One region of the Shewanella sp. MF05960 genome, then DNA from elsewhere that is predicted to be linked to it. Evidence: predicted binding sites of a transcription regulator. Region 1 holds the regulator's gene; each other region holds the start of a gene.
What was found. Region 1 encodes sigma-54, which starts transcription at its own class of promoters, with help from an activator protein. Its sites were predicted from a motif close to GTTGGCACGNNNNTNGNNT; they were not measured.
Positions count from the first base shown of each region.

Region 1 (5,180 bases):
AACGGACTGATTGTCGTTAACCCACAACATCAACCGATCGGCGCGCTAAATATGCTCGATATGGTTAAAGCAGGAGTTATTTAACCATGTCAGACACAACCACTCACTCAGGTTTTTACGGACCAATCAGCGATGATATTTGGCAACGTGCTAAAAAAATCAAATTGTTAATATGCGATGTTGATGGCGTGTTTTCTGACGGCCGAATTTACCTTAGTAATGCCGGCGAAGAGTTAAAAGCTTTCCACACTCGCGATGGTTATGGCGTGCGATCTGCCCTCACTAGCGGCATTCATGTCGCCGTGATAACAGGCCGTAAATCTAAAATTGTTGAAACCCGTATGACTGCACTGGGGGTTAAACACATTTATCAAGGCATCGATAATAAGTTTGAACCATTTGAAGCGTTATTGTCTTTATATAATGTCACCCCAGACGAAGTGGCTTACATTGGTGATGACATGGTCGATTTACCTGTGATGAAAGCCGCGGGTCTTGCGGTTTGTGTGGCCGACGGTCACCCATTTGTTAAACAACATTGCCATATGACGACGAGTCTCAATGGTGGCCATGGTGCATTGCGTGAACTCACAGATTTACTATTATTAAGCCAAGACAAATTCACCAGTGCCCACGGTATGAGTATATGAACAGAGTTACCATCGCGATAGCGGCATTTTTCGGCCTTGCCCTTGTGTTGTATTGGCAAACGCAAGTAAAACGCAGTGAAATGGATGCCGTAAAAGTGATAGGTATTGAGCGTCCGGACTTTGTCGCCAACGACTTACGCACAACCGAATACAATGAACAAGGTTTGATTGCCAGTAAAGTCACCGCGAAGCATATGGAGCATTATGCTTCCAGCGATATCACCCACTTTACTGATCCCGTTTATTTAATTTACCCAGAAAATGGTAAAGCACAGTGGCAACTCAGTGCTGACAAAGGACAATTAAATAAACAGAGCAATAAAGTCAGCTTAGAAAATAATGTTATTATCGATGCAATTGATATTGAAGAACCGTTACAGTCAGTGACCACACAAGCAGTCACCCTAGATTTAACGACCATGATAGGCAGCTCACAAGAGATGGTGTATATCAAAGGTAAAGGGTTTATGATCCAAGGCTTAGGCCTACATGCTGACTTGAATACGCAAAAATTATCGCTACTAAGCAAAGTAGAAGGAACATATGAGTCACAATAATCGACATCCTCGCGCCAATGCCGCATTACTATTAAGTGGCTTACTTTGCATGCTGAGCATTCCAGCAATGGCAAAACAAGGTGATCTCAAACAAGAATTGAAAATTGCTGCAGTGAGCCAATCTGCCGACATTAAAAACAATCAAATTGTCTTTAATGGCCCCGTGACTATTGTGCAAGGCACGATTAATATTAATGCCGACGAATTACGCGCATTTACCCCCAAAAACGGCGTATCAAAACGCTTAATCGCGACGGGCAAACCCGCGACATTTTCTCAAGAACTCGACGACGGTAACATCGGTACCGCCAGTGCCAACGAAATCAGTTACGATCTCGCCACAACAACTCTGACGTTAACCGGTAATGCCAAGCTAGACCAAGCAGGCAGCCAAGTCACGGGCAACCTAATTAAATACAACATTAAAGCCCAAGAGTTAATTGCTGAGAGTACCGGTAAAGGCCAAGATCGCGTCATCACGATTATTCAACCAGAAAATTTCCAAGACGAGTCAGCGCCAAAACAAAAGCTGCCTGAGATCCCTGTCAACAAGCAGATAAAACCATGAGCCAAATTACCTTAACAGCTGAAAACCTAGCCAAAAGCTATAAAGCGCGTCAAGTCGTAAAAGACGTCAGCTTAACTGTAAAAACGGGGCAAATTGTCGGTTTACTTGGCCCTAATGGTGCCGGTAAAACAACCACGTTTTACATGGTTGTAGGGTTAGTCAAAAGTGATAAAGGCCGTATATTAATTGATAATGACGACCTCACCGCTGACCCAATGCATCTTAGAGCCCGTAAAGGGATTGGTTATTTACCACAAGAAGCCAGTATTTTTCGAAAACTCACCGTGCACGACAATATCATGGCGGTGTTACAAACCCGCAAAGAACTCAGTAATGACGAACGTATTGAACAGCTCCAGCATTTACTGGAAGAGTTTCACATTACTCACATTCGCGACAGCCAAGGCATGTCATTGTCTGGCGGTGAACGCCGTCGAGTCGAAATTGCCCGAGCACTCGCTGCTAACCCTAAATTCATTTTGCTTGATGAACCTTTTGCGGGGGTTGATCCGATTTCGGTTATCGACATTAAAAAAATTATCCAGCAGCTAAAAAGTCGTGGATTAGGTGTACTGATCACTGACCATAATGTTCGCGAAACACTCGATGTATGTGAAAGAGCTTACATCGTAAGCCAAGGTAATTTAATTGCCGAAGGAACACCTGAAGAGATCTTGAGCAATCAACAAGTTCGAGCTGTGTACTTAGGTGAACAATTCAAGCTATAGTTAAGTTATATACCCAAACAACCTGAAGATACTCGATTTCAGCAAGAATTTACACGCGTTTAGGCAAGGCATTGATTGCGGTTAATGGTCGTTCCCTTTCCAAAATCAATAACACAGCATGAACGCGTGTAAAACTTGCCCCTTGGGAGTTTCACCGTGTTCCCACTACGTTGTTGCGTTAATTTATAAGGTGCCTACATTACCGCATTAACGCGCCTAGTATTGAAAACACGGTGAAGCTCTGAAACACGTATCTTCAAGTTGATTGGGTATACGCCTTTTAGCCTATCTAATTCATTCCATTGAACGATACCTAAATTGCGTGAAATGTCATTGACGTACGTGACACCCCATTACAGTTTTTCGAGATTGTTATTTTTATGGAAATCATCTAGGGATAAGCGGTAAATGAAAGCGTCACTCCAACTTAAAATGGGTCAGCATCTCACTATGACCCCTCAATTGCAGCAAGCCATCCGCTTGCTGCAATTATCTTCATTGGAGCTACAGCAAGAAATCCAACAGGCGCTGGACTCAAATCCATTGCTTGAAATAGAAGATGAATTTTCTCAAGCTAAAGATCCCTTAAAAGAAAGTCGCGATCAATCAGACACAGACTTCAGTGACAACAGTAATGTGAGTGTCGAAAAAGATACTTCAACCATCGACACCACAGAATCCATCAGTAAAGAAACTATGGACGACATGCCCATGGACACGACCTGGGATGAAGTCTATACCGCCTCACCGATGTCAGGGTCTGGTAGTGCCAGCATGCGTGACGATGATATGCCTTTTCAAGGGGAAACCACCGAAGGCTTATATGAACATTTAGAGTGGCAAAAAAACTTAACGCCATTTTCAGACACCGACCTTGCCATCGCAACAGCCATCATTGACGCAATAGATGAACGCGGCTATCTAACCCAAAGCACTGAAGAAATACTAGAAGCTATGGGCGATGAAAATGTTGAGCTTGATGAGGTTCAAGCGGTGTTAAAGCGAATTCAACATTTTGACCCCGTAGGTGTTGCTGCACGTGACCTTAGTGAATGTCTACTCATTCAACTGTCACAATATGCAGACTCAACTCCGCACATTGAAAATGCGCGAATGCTCATCAAAGATTATTTGGATTTAATCGCTGGGCGTGACTTTAGATTATTAATGCGTAAAACGCGTTTAAAAGAAGATGAGTTACGTGATGCCATTACCTTAATTCAATCTCTTAATCCGCGTCCTGGCTTATTGATCACTGCCGTCGATGACGAATACGTGATCCCTGATGTCACAGTATTTAAAAAGAATGGCCGTTGGGTTGTTGAACTCAATCCAGATAACATGCCTAAAATCGGTGTTAATCAGCAATATGCAGCAATGGCTCGCAGCAGTAAAAACCCATCTGATACTCAGTTTATACGAGGTCATTTGCAAGAAGCTAAATGGTTTATCAAAAGCATTGAAAGCCGTAACGATACCTTGTTAAAAGTAGCCAATTGCATTGTGCAATTCCAACAAGGTTTTTTCGAATATGGCGAAGAAGCCATGAAACCTATGGTATTAAATGACATTGCTGAAGCCGTAGAAATGCATGAATCGACCATTTCGCGCGTGACCACTCAAAAATACATGCACACCCCACGAGGGTTGTTTGAATTAAAATACTTTTTCTCTAGTCATGTCAGCACTGATGATGGCGGAGAGTGCTCATCGACAGCAATCCGTGCATTTATTAAAAAGTTGGTTGCTGCAGAAAACCAGAAAAAGCCGCTTAGCGACAGCAAAATGGCTCAACTACTGGCCGAACAGGGCATAAACGTTGCTCGTCGTACGATTGCAAAATACCGTGAGGCAATGATGATACCGCCCTCAAACCAACGTAAGAGTTTATAAATCACTCAACAATGGAGAAGTGTAATGCAGATCAATTTATCAGGGCATCATGTTGAAATAACCGAATCTTTACGTGAATACGTTCAGGAAAAGTTTTCAAAGCTTGAACGGCACTTCGATCAGATCAATAATGTTCACGTTGTACTCAACGTAGAAAAATTACAACAAAAAGCAGAAGCTAAAGTCAGCCTAAAGGGCGGAGAAATTTTTGCAATGTCAGAACATACAGACATGTATGCAGCAATAGACGCCCTGATAGATAAGCTCGATCGTCAGGTAATTAAACACAAAGAGAAGTATACAAAACACTAACGATGGAACTTTGTACCATCCTGCAGCCGGAATGCACCACCTGTGCCACACCGGGCAGTAAGAAAAAGGTACTGGAACTTATCAGCGATTTAGTCGCTGCCCAGTACCCGACCCTGTCTTCGCAAGAGGTGTTTGAAAGCCTTATCGCAAGAGAAAAAATGGGTAGCACAGGTATAGGTAATGGTATTGCAATACCTCATGGCCGATTAACGACAATCGATCACCCTATTGCGATCTTTGTAAAATGCGAAGAACCCATTTCGTTCGATGCCATCGATAAACAACCTGTCGATATCTTATTTGCATTATTAGTTCCTGCAGATCAGTGCCAACAACACTTAAGCACCTTATCTTCGATGGCCCAAAAACTCAGCGACAAACAAGTACTAAAACAGCTGCGTAAAATCCACGATTCAACAGAACTCTATCAGGTAATTACGGCATGAAACTTGTTATCGTATCAGGACGGTCA
Region 1 covers NZ_JBOZPS010000004.1:193,401-198,580, forward strand. The annotation lists gene ACROAE_RS05700 (KpsF/GutQ family sugar-phosphate isomerase) at 1-84, shown strand, start outside; gene kdsC (3-deoxy-manno-octulosonate-8-phosphatase KdsC) at 87-650, shown strand; gene lptC (LPS export ABC transporter periplasmic protein LptC) at 647-1,207, shown strand; gene lptA (lipopolysaccharide transport periplasmic protein LptA) at 1,194-1,775, shown strand; gene lptB (LPS export ABC transporter ATP-binding protein) at 1,772-2,503, shown strand; gene ACROAE_RS05725 (RNA polymerase factor sigma-54) at 2,912-4,396, shown strand; gene hpf (ribosome hibernation promoting factor) at 4,421-4,708, shown strand; gene ptsN (PTS IIA-like nitrogen regulatory protein PtsN) at 4,711-5,154, shown strand; gene rapZ (RNase adapter RapZ) at 5,151-5,180, shown strand, end outside.

Region 2 (5,180 bases), on a different contig from region 1:
CGTATTAATTTACGGTGGTGATAACAACATCTTTACCCAAATCGGACTGATTGTTCTGGTGGGACTGGCGACCAAAAACGCCATCTTGATTGTTGAATTTGCTAAAGAGCTGCAAGACAAAGGATTATCACCATTCGATGCCATTCTTGAAGCGGGCCGCTTACGTTTACGCCCAATTCTAATGACGTCTATCGCCTTTATTATGGGTGTAGTGCCGATGGTGTTCTCGAGTGGCCCTGGTGCCGAAATGCGCCAAGCCATTGGTGTTGCAGTGTTTGCCGGTATGATTGGGGTGACCATATTTGGTCTGCTACTGACACCGCTGTTTTACTATGCATTAGCAAAACGCAGTAAGCCTGTAGAAGCTGAATAACCAGCGACCTCATTAGTGTAAAAACAAAAAAGAGGTAAACCTTACGGTTTACCTCTTTTTTATTATCTATCTCAAACGCAGGTCAAGCTCTGGTTTACGGGTTAATCCTGATATCGCGCGTAATCAACTAAACTGGCTATCGACATATTTTGCTGTTCTATCGGCTTGTTTAGGCGCTTAGCAAACCAATAACGCGGTTTCCAATAGACATTATTTAAGCTAGAAATCTTAACGCCTTTTTTGGTTGAAGCGTGTAAAAACTTATCCTGGCCCATGTAAATCCCCACATGGCGTGCGGTTCTACCTGTTTTAAAAAATACTAGATCACCAATAACAAGCTGACTTCTTGGGACTTCTTTACCTAAAATACGTTGCGCATTAACCGAACGCGGTAATTTACTGCCCACAATGTCTAGGTAAGCCAAATACACAAAACCCGAACAATCAATACCGTTACGGCTCAGGCCACCTAAACGATAGGGTGTGCCTTTCCATTGATCATGAAAACTCAGTAAGTTTGACTCACTCCACTTAGGCGGCTCAAGCTTAAGCATAGGTGGAACTACCACAGGTTTAGGGGCTCGCACCACTGGCGGGTTAGATGCACACGCAGACAACAACACCACTAAACAAGCAAATAATATTCTTTTAGCCAACTCGACTCACTCCAGACCCGAAAAAATCACCGAAATATAAAGACCTTTAGATAAATACACAATCAAAATACGTCACAAGCCACTGAATAAAGGTTAATTTAACGGGTAATCAGCTGCATACATTGCACAATGGCGCGCTTTGCTGCTGTTTTATCCGCTTTAATTTGACAGCGTAGCATAGTCCCCTGCCAATTTGACCAAAAAATGTTCGATAATACGTTCGCGGTCATATCGGTTTTAATAAAACCTTGCTGCTGACCTTGTTCAATAAGCGCATTAAACAGACTCAACCACTGGTCAAACAGTTGATTAAGCGTTTTATGCAATAAGGTCATTTGCGGATTGACTTCAACCAATAAATTACCCATTAAACAGCCACGGGGCTGACTGTCACTAAACAAAAATTCAATCAGTTGATGGTAACCGCCTAATACAGCTGTCACATTGGTTTTAAAGCTAGCGTTAGGGTCCATGGCAATCGGCGCAATACGTTGGCCAAAATAGTATTGTGCGACTTCTGCGGCAAACGCCTCTTTACTGGCAAAATAGTGATAAAACGAGCCTTTCGGAATGCCCACTTCATCAAGAATAAGTTTAATCCCAACAGCGCTGTATCCATGTAAAGCAAACAGCTTTTCACCGACAGCACAAATTGACTGCTTACTGGTAGTATTTTTGTTCATAGGATCTCCAATTTTGGCGCTACGATAAACAAAAATAGACCAGTCGTCTATTTATTTCCAGTTTATCGATAACATTGGACACAATTACGGATAAAATGATGAAAAAGAACAGATAAGGTATTGGCGTAAAGTCTTGGTACAAGTTCTGAGTAGTAAAACTACGATGCTCAGGTCTGTGTGAAAAAGTTAGCGGGTATTTTGCTTAATAGATTCGTCTAGCAACTGTTGAATGTCTGAGCGTTGTTGGCGACGTTCATCATCGATATGTTGATTCACCCGCTGCTCACACTGTTTTTGCTGGTCATACTAGCTTATGGGATCGGTCGCCTTGTCTGTTTGCGCCTGGCATAACATGCTACTGCAACCGCTTAACAGTGCACTCGCAGCCACAACAAAAACAGAGCAATATCTCGGTGATACTACCAAATAATCGCGGCTTATTTTGTCATCATGCATATCATGCTTGCCCCCAGTAAAAAGTTACTCCATTAAAAAGTGACCCTATTAAAAATTGCCCCATAAAAAAACCAGCCCGAAGGCTGGTTAATAATATGCTATATCAATCACGATTACCCAGTAATGCGTAACTCATCGACAACCTCTTTAACGTCATCGGTATTTTTGGCAATGGTTAGGGCTAAATCACGTTCGGCATCACTCGACACCGTACCTTCTAAGGTGACTACGCCATTCTCAACGTCTACATCAATCTCGGTACCCGATATGTCGGTTGAAAATAATAAACGCGTTTTCACCACGGTTGCCACTTTCGAGTCAGTTAAGGTGTCGACTAAAGTATCACTGTCATGATCTTTGTCGCTGCTGTGCTGCTTCATCACCGTTAATTCGTTATTAACTTCGTTAACGCCATCGACACTTTTTACTAATTCTGCAGCCAGCGCTTTATCAACACTGCTGTTTACTTTACCCGTTAAGGTCACATTACCGTCGATTACGTCGGTATTAATATCAAAAGAGTTTAAGTTGGTGTTTAACAGTAACGTGGTTTCAGCTTTACCATCAATCCATGCATCTTTTGCATCATCCTGCCAATCTTGAGCTGCGTTTGCAGTAAATGCCATTGAACCAAGAACGATGCTTGTTAATACTGATAATGTAGTCTTTTTCATAAAGATATTCTCCATTGTTAGTGTTAATGCTGTTTTACATATTAGGTAATGCGCGAACTGTGCCAAGTTTTATAACAGTCTGTTTTAAATTAACTTGTTATTTTATTCCACTGTAAATCCGTTAATAGCAGTGAGTGAATATCGGACTTTTTTACCGACATGATGTAAAATTTTCAGGGTGATGGAGTCGACTCGTTAAACTGCAAGTTTTTCATGCTGTCGCAGCTTATTTGCAGCGATGCGATGCCCTCAGCCAATTGCCGGGTGACTTGTTGGCTATTGGCACGCTTAGCGGCAAGTTTCAGTCGATTTAACACATACTGTTCTGCGGTAACCAGTACCTTAATGGCTTTTGCCAAACGCTTTTGTTCTATGGCTCTCTCTGCTTCGGCATAAAAAGGGCTCAGCGACGGCCTTAACGTATTAATACTCTCAATCGTTTGCGGATATCTCGGCTCAACCTGCTTAAACAATGCCGTTAGTCGGCTTAAGATACTTTTTCTGATCTCTGCCATATGGCTAAAAATACGTTTGATATTGTAGTCGTCGGCCCCCTTTGTGGCCTGGGTATAAAACTGTTGTCCTGCTTGGCATAAATCAATGGCTTCATTGAGTAACCATAAGTCGCTTCCGTCGTGCATAACCTCATTTGATCGTGTTCTATTCAACGTCATATCTCCTTATCATTAGTTAATGATTATCATTAACATGCATGATGACTTGCTAATAAATGTAAAATTAAGTCATTATGTTTACTTGCATAATCCGTGCACATTGACAAAGTTTAATTAACCTACTGATTTTAAATTGTTATGCTAATAAACAAGCCTCGGGGAAAACGCCGAACAGGAAAAAATTACCGCCTGTAATTGTCAAATCTACATCTTCGACATACATTGGTTATTAACAGACAGGGAGTGATATCGGCATGGGTCGTCCAGTACTTTTTTACCATTTGCGCCAGCCGCAAACACAAACTCAGCTCTTACAAATTCCGAGTTGCCAACATTTCAATAAAATAGCCAGTAGCATCGAGCGACCTTGGCTAGCTCAACTTGAAGACAATGCCGTAGATGTGGCCATTATCGAACTCGCCAATTTAAGCCAACAAGACTATCTCGATATCGCCAATAGCGAATTAATGGCTGATATCGAATTTATCTTTTTAAGCGAAGGCAAACCGAACCCCAACCTAGACAAATTAATGGCAACTGGGGCGGGTTATCATTTTCGTCAGCCTTACGATATGACGTTGATTGACGATACCTTAGAAGATTTTGCCCAAGACTTAGTGACCAAATCGGCTAAAAAACACCAACCTTTTTCAAGCGAGCTTGATCAATATGGTTTACTAGTGGGTTCATCACGAGCCATGCACAAGCTGTACAGAACGACGCGTAAGGTTGCGGTAACAGACAGTAATGTATTGATTATTGGTGAAAGCGGAGCCGGCAAAGAGTTGGTTGCCAATACGATTCACTTAGCCAGCAACCGTGTTAACGAGCCATTTATTGCCATTAACTGCGGCGCATTAAGCCCAGAACTAGTCGACAGTGAATTATTTGGCCATGTGAAAGGCGCGTTTACAGGCGCACATCGAGATCATTCCGGCGTATTTGAACAAGCTGAAGGTGGCACGTTATTTTTAGACGAAGTCACCGAAATGCCACTCGAGCATCAGGTTAAACTGTTACGGGTACTCGAAAATAACGAATATCGCCAAGTCGGCAGCCCTAATGTAAAAAAAGCCAATGTCCGTATTGTGGCAGCAACCAACCGCGATCCCGCTAAAGCCATTGAAAACGGACATTTTCGTGAAGATTTGTATTTCCGCTTAGCGCATTTTCCTATCAACGTGCCGCCGTTACGTGACCGTGGCAACGACATTAGCGGACTCGCCCAACACTTTTTAGCCTACCGCAATGCTGCAGAAAAGCTCAGTAAAGCTTTTACTGACGATGCTTTAGCTCTTATTCAACAACAAAAATGGCCTGGCAATGTGCGAGAGTTAAAGCATGCAATCGAACGCGCTTATATTCTTGCCGACGATATTATTGATGTCAGCCATATCAATATTAACCCGCTAGAACCGTCTACCGAGTCAGCGGAAGAAGATGTCCAAATCCCCGCAGGTATGCGTTTAGATGAACTTGAAAAAGTCGCAATCTATCAAGCACTCGATCAAACCGCCGGCAATAAAAATGACACAGCCAAGCAACTCGGCATTAGTGTCAAAACCTTGTACAACAAACTGAGTAAATACGAAGATCAAACCAGCTCAGAAGATTAAGAAACTCATCATCCCAGAAGAGATTCTGAGTTGGAATTTACCAATCCA
Region 2 covers NZ_JBOZPS010000011.1:20,003-25,182, reverse strand. The annotation lists gene ACROAE_RS12490 (efflux RND transporter permease subunit) at 1-373, shown strand, start outside; gene ACROAE_RS12485 (NlpC/P60 family protein) at 475-1,029, opposite strand; gene ACROAE_RS12480 (TetR/AcrR family transcriptional regulator) at 1,128-1,712, opposite strand; gene ACROAE_RS12475 (BON domain-containing protein) at 2,282-2,842, opposite strand; gene ACROAE_RS12470 (hypothetical protein) at 3,016-3,510, opposite strand; gene ACROAE_RS12465 (sigma-54 interaction domain-containing protein) at 3,771-5,132, shown strand.
Region 2: a site for sigma-54 is predicted at 2,891-2,909, ahead of ACROAE_RS12475 (BON domain-containing protein). Genes of this name have one in related genera too.

Region 3 (5,180 bases), on a different contig from region 1:
ACAATTAGCGTAGATGGCATACAGTTAAGTAGCCGTCATGATAGAGTTAATGAAGCTAAACGGTTAATCAACTCTTTACCTAAAAATACTCAAACAGTTTCAATTTACGGTATTGGAATGGGTGATTTACCTTCTTTTTTGATTGATAACGAATCAATATTGCAAATTAAAGTTTATTTATTCAGCTTGTCACTTTTCAATCTATTGATTTGTTATACAGATCAAACTGAATGGCTAACAAATCGAAAAGTTGAGTTGTTAGAACCGATAAATATAAACACCTTGGATAAAGTGTATTTATCATCTACACCTGATTTAATCCTTGTTAATGATAAGTATGCTAGAATAAGAGACTTAATCATTTATGATAAAAATATTGATTATGTGAACGGTAATCACGAAAAACAACGGCGAGAAATCAACACTAGATTTATTGAAAACCTTAATTACTTAAAGCTGGATAGTGACATCTCAGAGTTAAAAAAAAAATACCACAATCAAGAAGCTCTAATTATTGCAACTGGGCCTACACTCGAAAAGCATTATGATTATTTGCTAAGCCTTCAAAGCCTAAATGAAACGAAGAAACCTTTACTCATCGCTGTAGATACCGCTTTAAAAGCCTTAAATAGCAGAAACATCATCCCAGATATTGTTATTACTCTCGATTATCATATTACTGAAGCATATTTCCCTAAAAATATATCTCCTAGTATTAATTTAGTTTATTTCCCAACGTCTTCTTTGGATGTTATAAAAAAATGGAGCGGTTCTAGATTCAATGCATTCCAACAAGGAAGGACATACAGCGATAAAACTTTATCTAAAACAGAATTATTTAGCAGTGGAAGTATTGTCCATCCAGCTATAGATCTTGCTGTTTACTTAAACATTAAAAATATAACATTATTAGGTTGTGACTTTTGCTATCCAGGTAACAAAACACATGCTTTTTGGGATGATGGTGCATTAGGAGTAACATTAAAATTCCATAAACATCATTGGGTTTTAAATGGCAGAGGTGAGAGAGTTGCTACAGAGTTAAATTTTAGAGCATACTTAAGAAGCTTAGAAGTTTATATAGCGTCTAAACCTGAAGTTAATTTTTATCAATCTAGCTTAGAAAGCGCTTATATCGAAGGCACAACATTCAAAGAGTTAACATTATGACAACATCCATACTCGTATCACAACTAGTAAAAACATCTAATCTTATGAGGTCTGGGAAAGAAGCTGAAGCAGCTCAACAGTTTCACAAATGCATTGATTTACTTGAAACTGAATTGATAAGTCATAGGAATCAACAATCTATAATAAATATTCTACCATTGATCCTTGCTGCTCAAGAGCGAAACGACTGGCTCTCTCTGGCAGACTTTTTAGAATATGATTTAGTTGAAATGCTATGTTATTAGAACCGCTAATTGTAACGACTGAAGGAATATTATCTGCCTACTGTAATCATGTCTATTTCAATATCGTACCTGTATTTAGGACTACTAATATCAATTGATTTGCTACTTGTCACATATGAATCAACAATCACTACTCACTGAAAAGCAATAGTATATCGAACAACGGATTGGTGACTGTTTACACAATGACGGAGATCATCAATGGCTCCAAGATATTGCCCAAAGAACATTAATGATCTCGTCTTGTAAGAACTAATCCTATAATCGAACATTTTTAAACTTTTTCTGTGAATTTTAATAACTTCCTAGAGAGCCATTCATAGTAGAGCTCATTACCATGGATCCAGTCGTGCTGACCATCTGAATACGATACGTTCGAAACATATTCCATTGGCTCAGTAATTTCCTCGTCAAATAATCTAGCTGCATCAAAGAAAGGAATATCGAACTGCTCCAATACATAACGAAGTGCACTATGATATGCATAGATTATTTTCGAAGCAGATTTTGACTCATCAAAGTACTGAGAAAAGGGCGGATCTGAGACCACGATTACATTATGCCCATTGTCTTTTAGTGATATCAATATAGATAATTGTTCAGATTGATCTTCATGGAAAAAATCTACAAAATTTTGTAATCCTAATGGATTATTAATTCTACTATCTTGCGCTTGTAACCAAGCTGCAAATCGAGCAGCATTTTGATGCGTTTGCAATCCAATATTACTAATAATAATTGATTGTTCATTATGACCTAACTTCTCATGAGATTTTATATTTAGTAATGCGGAAGCCCAAAGCTGCCTAGAAGGTGCATTTTCCAGAGGGACAAAATATTCTGTTTTACAAAGCGCAAATTTCTTTTGAGCAAATCCAGAACCGTTCATGATCATCCCACCAGAAAAAGGAGTATTCAGAGCTTTAAGTGCAGTTGATAATTTCCCCATATGGCTATCACCGACGAGTGTTATTTGCGTCAAAGCTTGGCTTTGTGATGATTGAGATAATAAACTGAAAGCTTCGAGCTGTTCTTCTTCACATGCAATTTCATTGATTGCACTACTAATTGGTGGCTTAATCAATGTATTACTAACATTTAAAGCGGTTTGAAAATGTTTCATTACGTATTCAACACCACTTGCGGAAACCGTCCTTCTATTATCTTCGAATCTAAAGTCATTATTTGAATTAACTGAAATAATTTCAAATGAAGGGAAATAGTTCATATCTTCAAAAGAATCAGAAAGGTAACCAGCAACTGCCCGCAACACCGCTTTTGAATATTGACTCGCGACAAGGATGTGTTTATCTGTAGCCGTCGCCGTTAGCGGCACAGGTGATACGGTAAGTATAATATTAAGGTTAGGATTGAGTTCTTTCAAACATTGATGGATTTTTAACAAATCTGACAATATTTCATTATAATTAAATTCATGCAGCTTATAAATTTCTTTATCAAATTTTCCCGCAATAATTCCAGGGCAACTTGGGTAGTATATGTTATTACCATCTTTCCAAGCTTCGGTTAACCCTAAAGTAAAAATAAGAGTGTTTGTTGAAGACAAGGTACTAATCAACTCTTCCTTTGCTTCAAGACGAGAATACTCTAACTCGCTTTTCGATGTAAAACCTTGTGGATAGACATTTGGCCTGAGTAAATCAAGATAGGTGTCAGTTTTCTGGCAGTAATATATATCATGTTGATGATTTTCATTATTATCTAACTTTAGCCACTGCAAAAAGCACCGTGGTGTATAGATGTTTCCTAAAGCAAAACTAGATACTTGGGTAGAATCTAATTTGCTTTGAATAAAAGGATAATTATTGTTTATTAACCACTTACCTACATGTTGAGCAAAGCATGACCCTATGGAGGCGATTGCTCCTTTTTTACAGTCAATTGCTAGGTTACTAAGTAATTCAAATTGTTCTGTTCCTAAATTGACTTGTGCAACACCAGTTTTCCAAAAATGCTGTTGCTTTTGTAATTCATATGGCGATAAATTTTTTGTTGTCATCGTTTTATACTCATTGTTATGAAAGCTAGATGCCAATTATTAAACAATTTAAAAATTATGCACATTTTGCGCCAGCATAGCTGTTATATGAAAGACCTTTTCAAGATAGTTGATATTTATTTCTTAAATTTATGATAATTTACTTATTTTCGAATTTATTGTTAATGAAAATTTTACTAATAGAATATTAATTTAATTGTTCCGACAAAAATGCCGCTGATATCAGCGGCATTTTTTGCTTTAAAACGTTCTATCTATCTATCAATTTAAAACGTTAACTTAAACACCAAGCCAAATGCGGCCTGGTCTTCTATGTCTTCGGTGACATCAGGCTCGCTCAGTTCCATTTCGCCGCCAAAGTAGTAACCGGCATAGGCGTTTACACTCACATTGTCGGTGGCTTTCCAGCCTGCGCGGACAAAAGCAACCCATTCGTCGATCTCAATGGTTTGATCGTCATCTGCTATCAAAAAGCGCTCTGTCCGTTTTGAACTACCGATACCAAAATCAATATCTGGGCGATACTGATAGCTCAGTTCTAGGCCTGCTGGGCCACTAAAACCGGCTTGAAACGGGTTAGCTAGCACTAACTTGTCGTTGATTTGCCAGCGAACGGCTAAATACGGCACGGTGCGCACTTCGGAAATATCATTTAAATACGCCACACCAAAACCCAACATATTACCTGAGTCAAAACGGTACATACTGGATGCTACAACACCATAGCTTTGGGCATTAGATGATGAGGCAGTATCGGCATAAGCATATTTTAATTGCGGTGCCACTAAAAACATCCAGTGATTATCTAGACGATATGTGATTGATAACCCTGCGCTGTATTGATGAACCGTTGACCAGTCTTGCTCGTTAGAGCGTAATGGCGTGGCCTGATTAATGCGCCAATCGTAATCGAGGTTGTCGTAACCGACATTCGCCCCCAGTGACCATTGACGATTTAATGGCATTGAGGCTGAAAAACTGGTTTTCCAGGCGTCACGCTGAAGCTCATTAGCACCAACATCGGCAGTAGCTGCGGACGTACGCGCAACCGTTAATGAAAATGGTGAACGGTCTGGCGCGGCTAAGGCCTGTTGGCTGAGTAATAACCCTGGGATTAACAATAACGATTTAATCAATAAGCTCAGAGTATTGGGCTTAGCGATAACAGCTTTATAAGATGTCATAACGATGTGCATCCTTTCAAAATAAAATGATGAGTAGCGTAAACTATCTGAACCAATACTGATTTAGTCGCGCTTCAGTTCAAATCCTAGGTATTATTTTATCGCAACTTTGTGAGCCCGCAAAAACATCTCAGCGGTATCTTGTAAGTATTGTTGTCTACTTACTAACAAGTGATCAGTCTCTAATGCTAATTCTAAGCGTAATTTTAGCTCACCAAATAACATTAAACATAACCTTACCGCACTGTCGTGAGGGTTAGCGAAATAATACTCACCGTGTTGGTTAACCTTGGTTAAATATTCGCGAATTAATCCCAAAATATGTTTTGGCCCTGCATCGTAAAACAGTTTGGACACTTCTGGGTGAGTCTCTGCTTGTGCGACGCAAGTTTTAAATACAGTCATGGTGTCTTTACTGACTATCAATTCACCAAACTGTTTGGCAAATAGCAATATCACTCGCTGCGGATCGGTTGCATCAATTAAGGCATCGTCAGTGAGTTGATGTACTACACACTTAGAGTCTATTGCGGCAACGAACAAATCATCTTTAGAGCCAAA
Region 3 covers NZ_JBOZPS010000029.1:8,662-13,841, reverse strand. The annotation lists gene ACROAE_RS19500 (motility associated factor glycosyltransferase family protein) at 1-1,170, shown strand, start outside; gene ACROAE_RS19495 (hypothetical protein) at 1,167-1,415, shown strand; gene ACROAE_RS19490 (GSCFA domain-containing protein) at 1,690-3,435, opposite strand; gene ACROAE_RS19485 (autotransporter outer membrane beta-barrel domain-containing protein) at 3,702-4,619, opposite strand; gene ACROAE_RS19480 (TetR/AcrR family transcriptional regulator) at 4,713-5,180, opposite strand, start outside.
Region 3: a site for sigma-54 is predicted at 3,493-3,511, ahead of ACROAE_RS19490 (GSCFA domain-containing protein). Genes of this name have one in related genera too.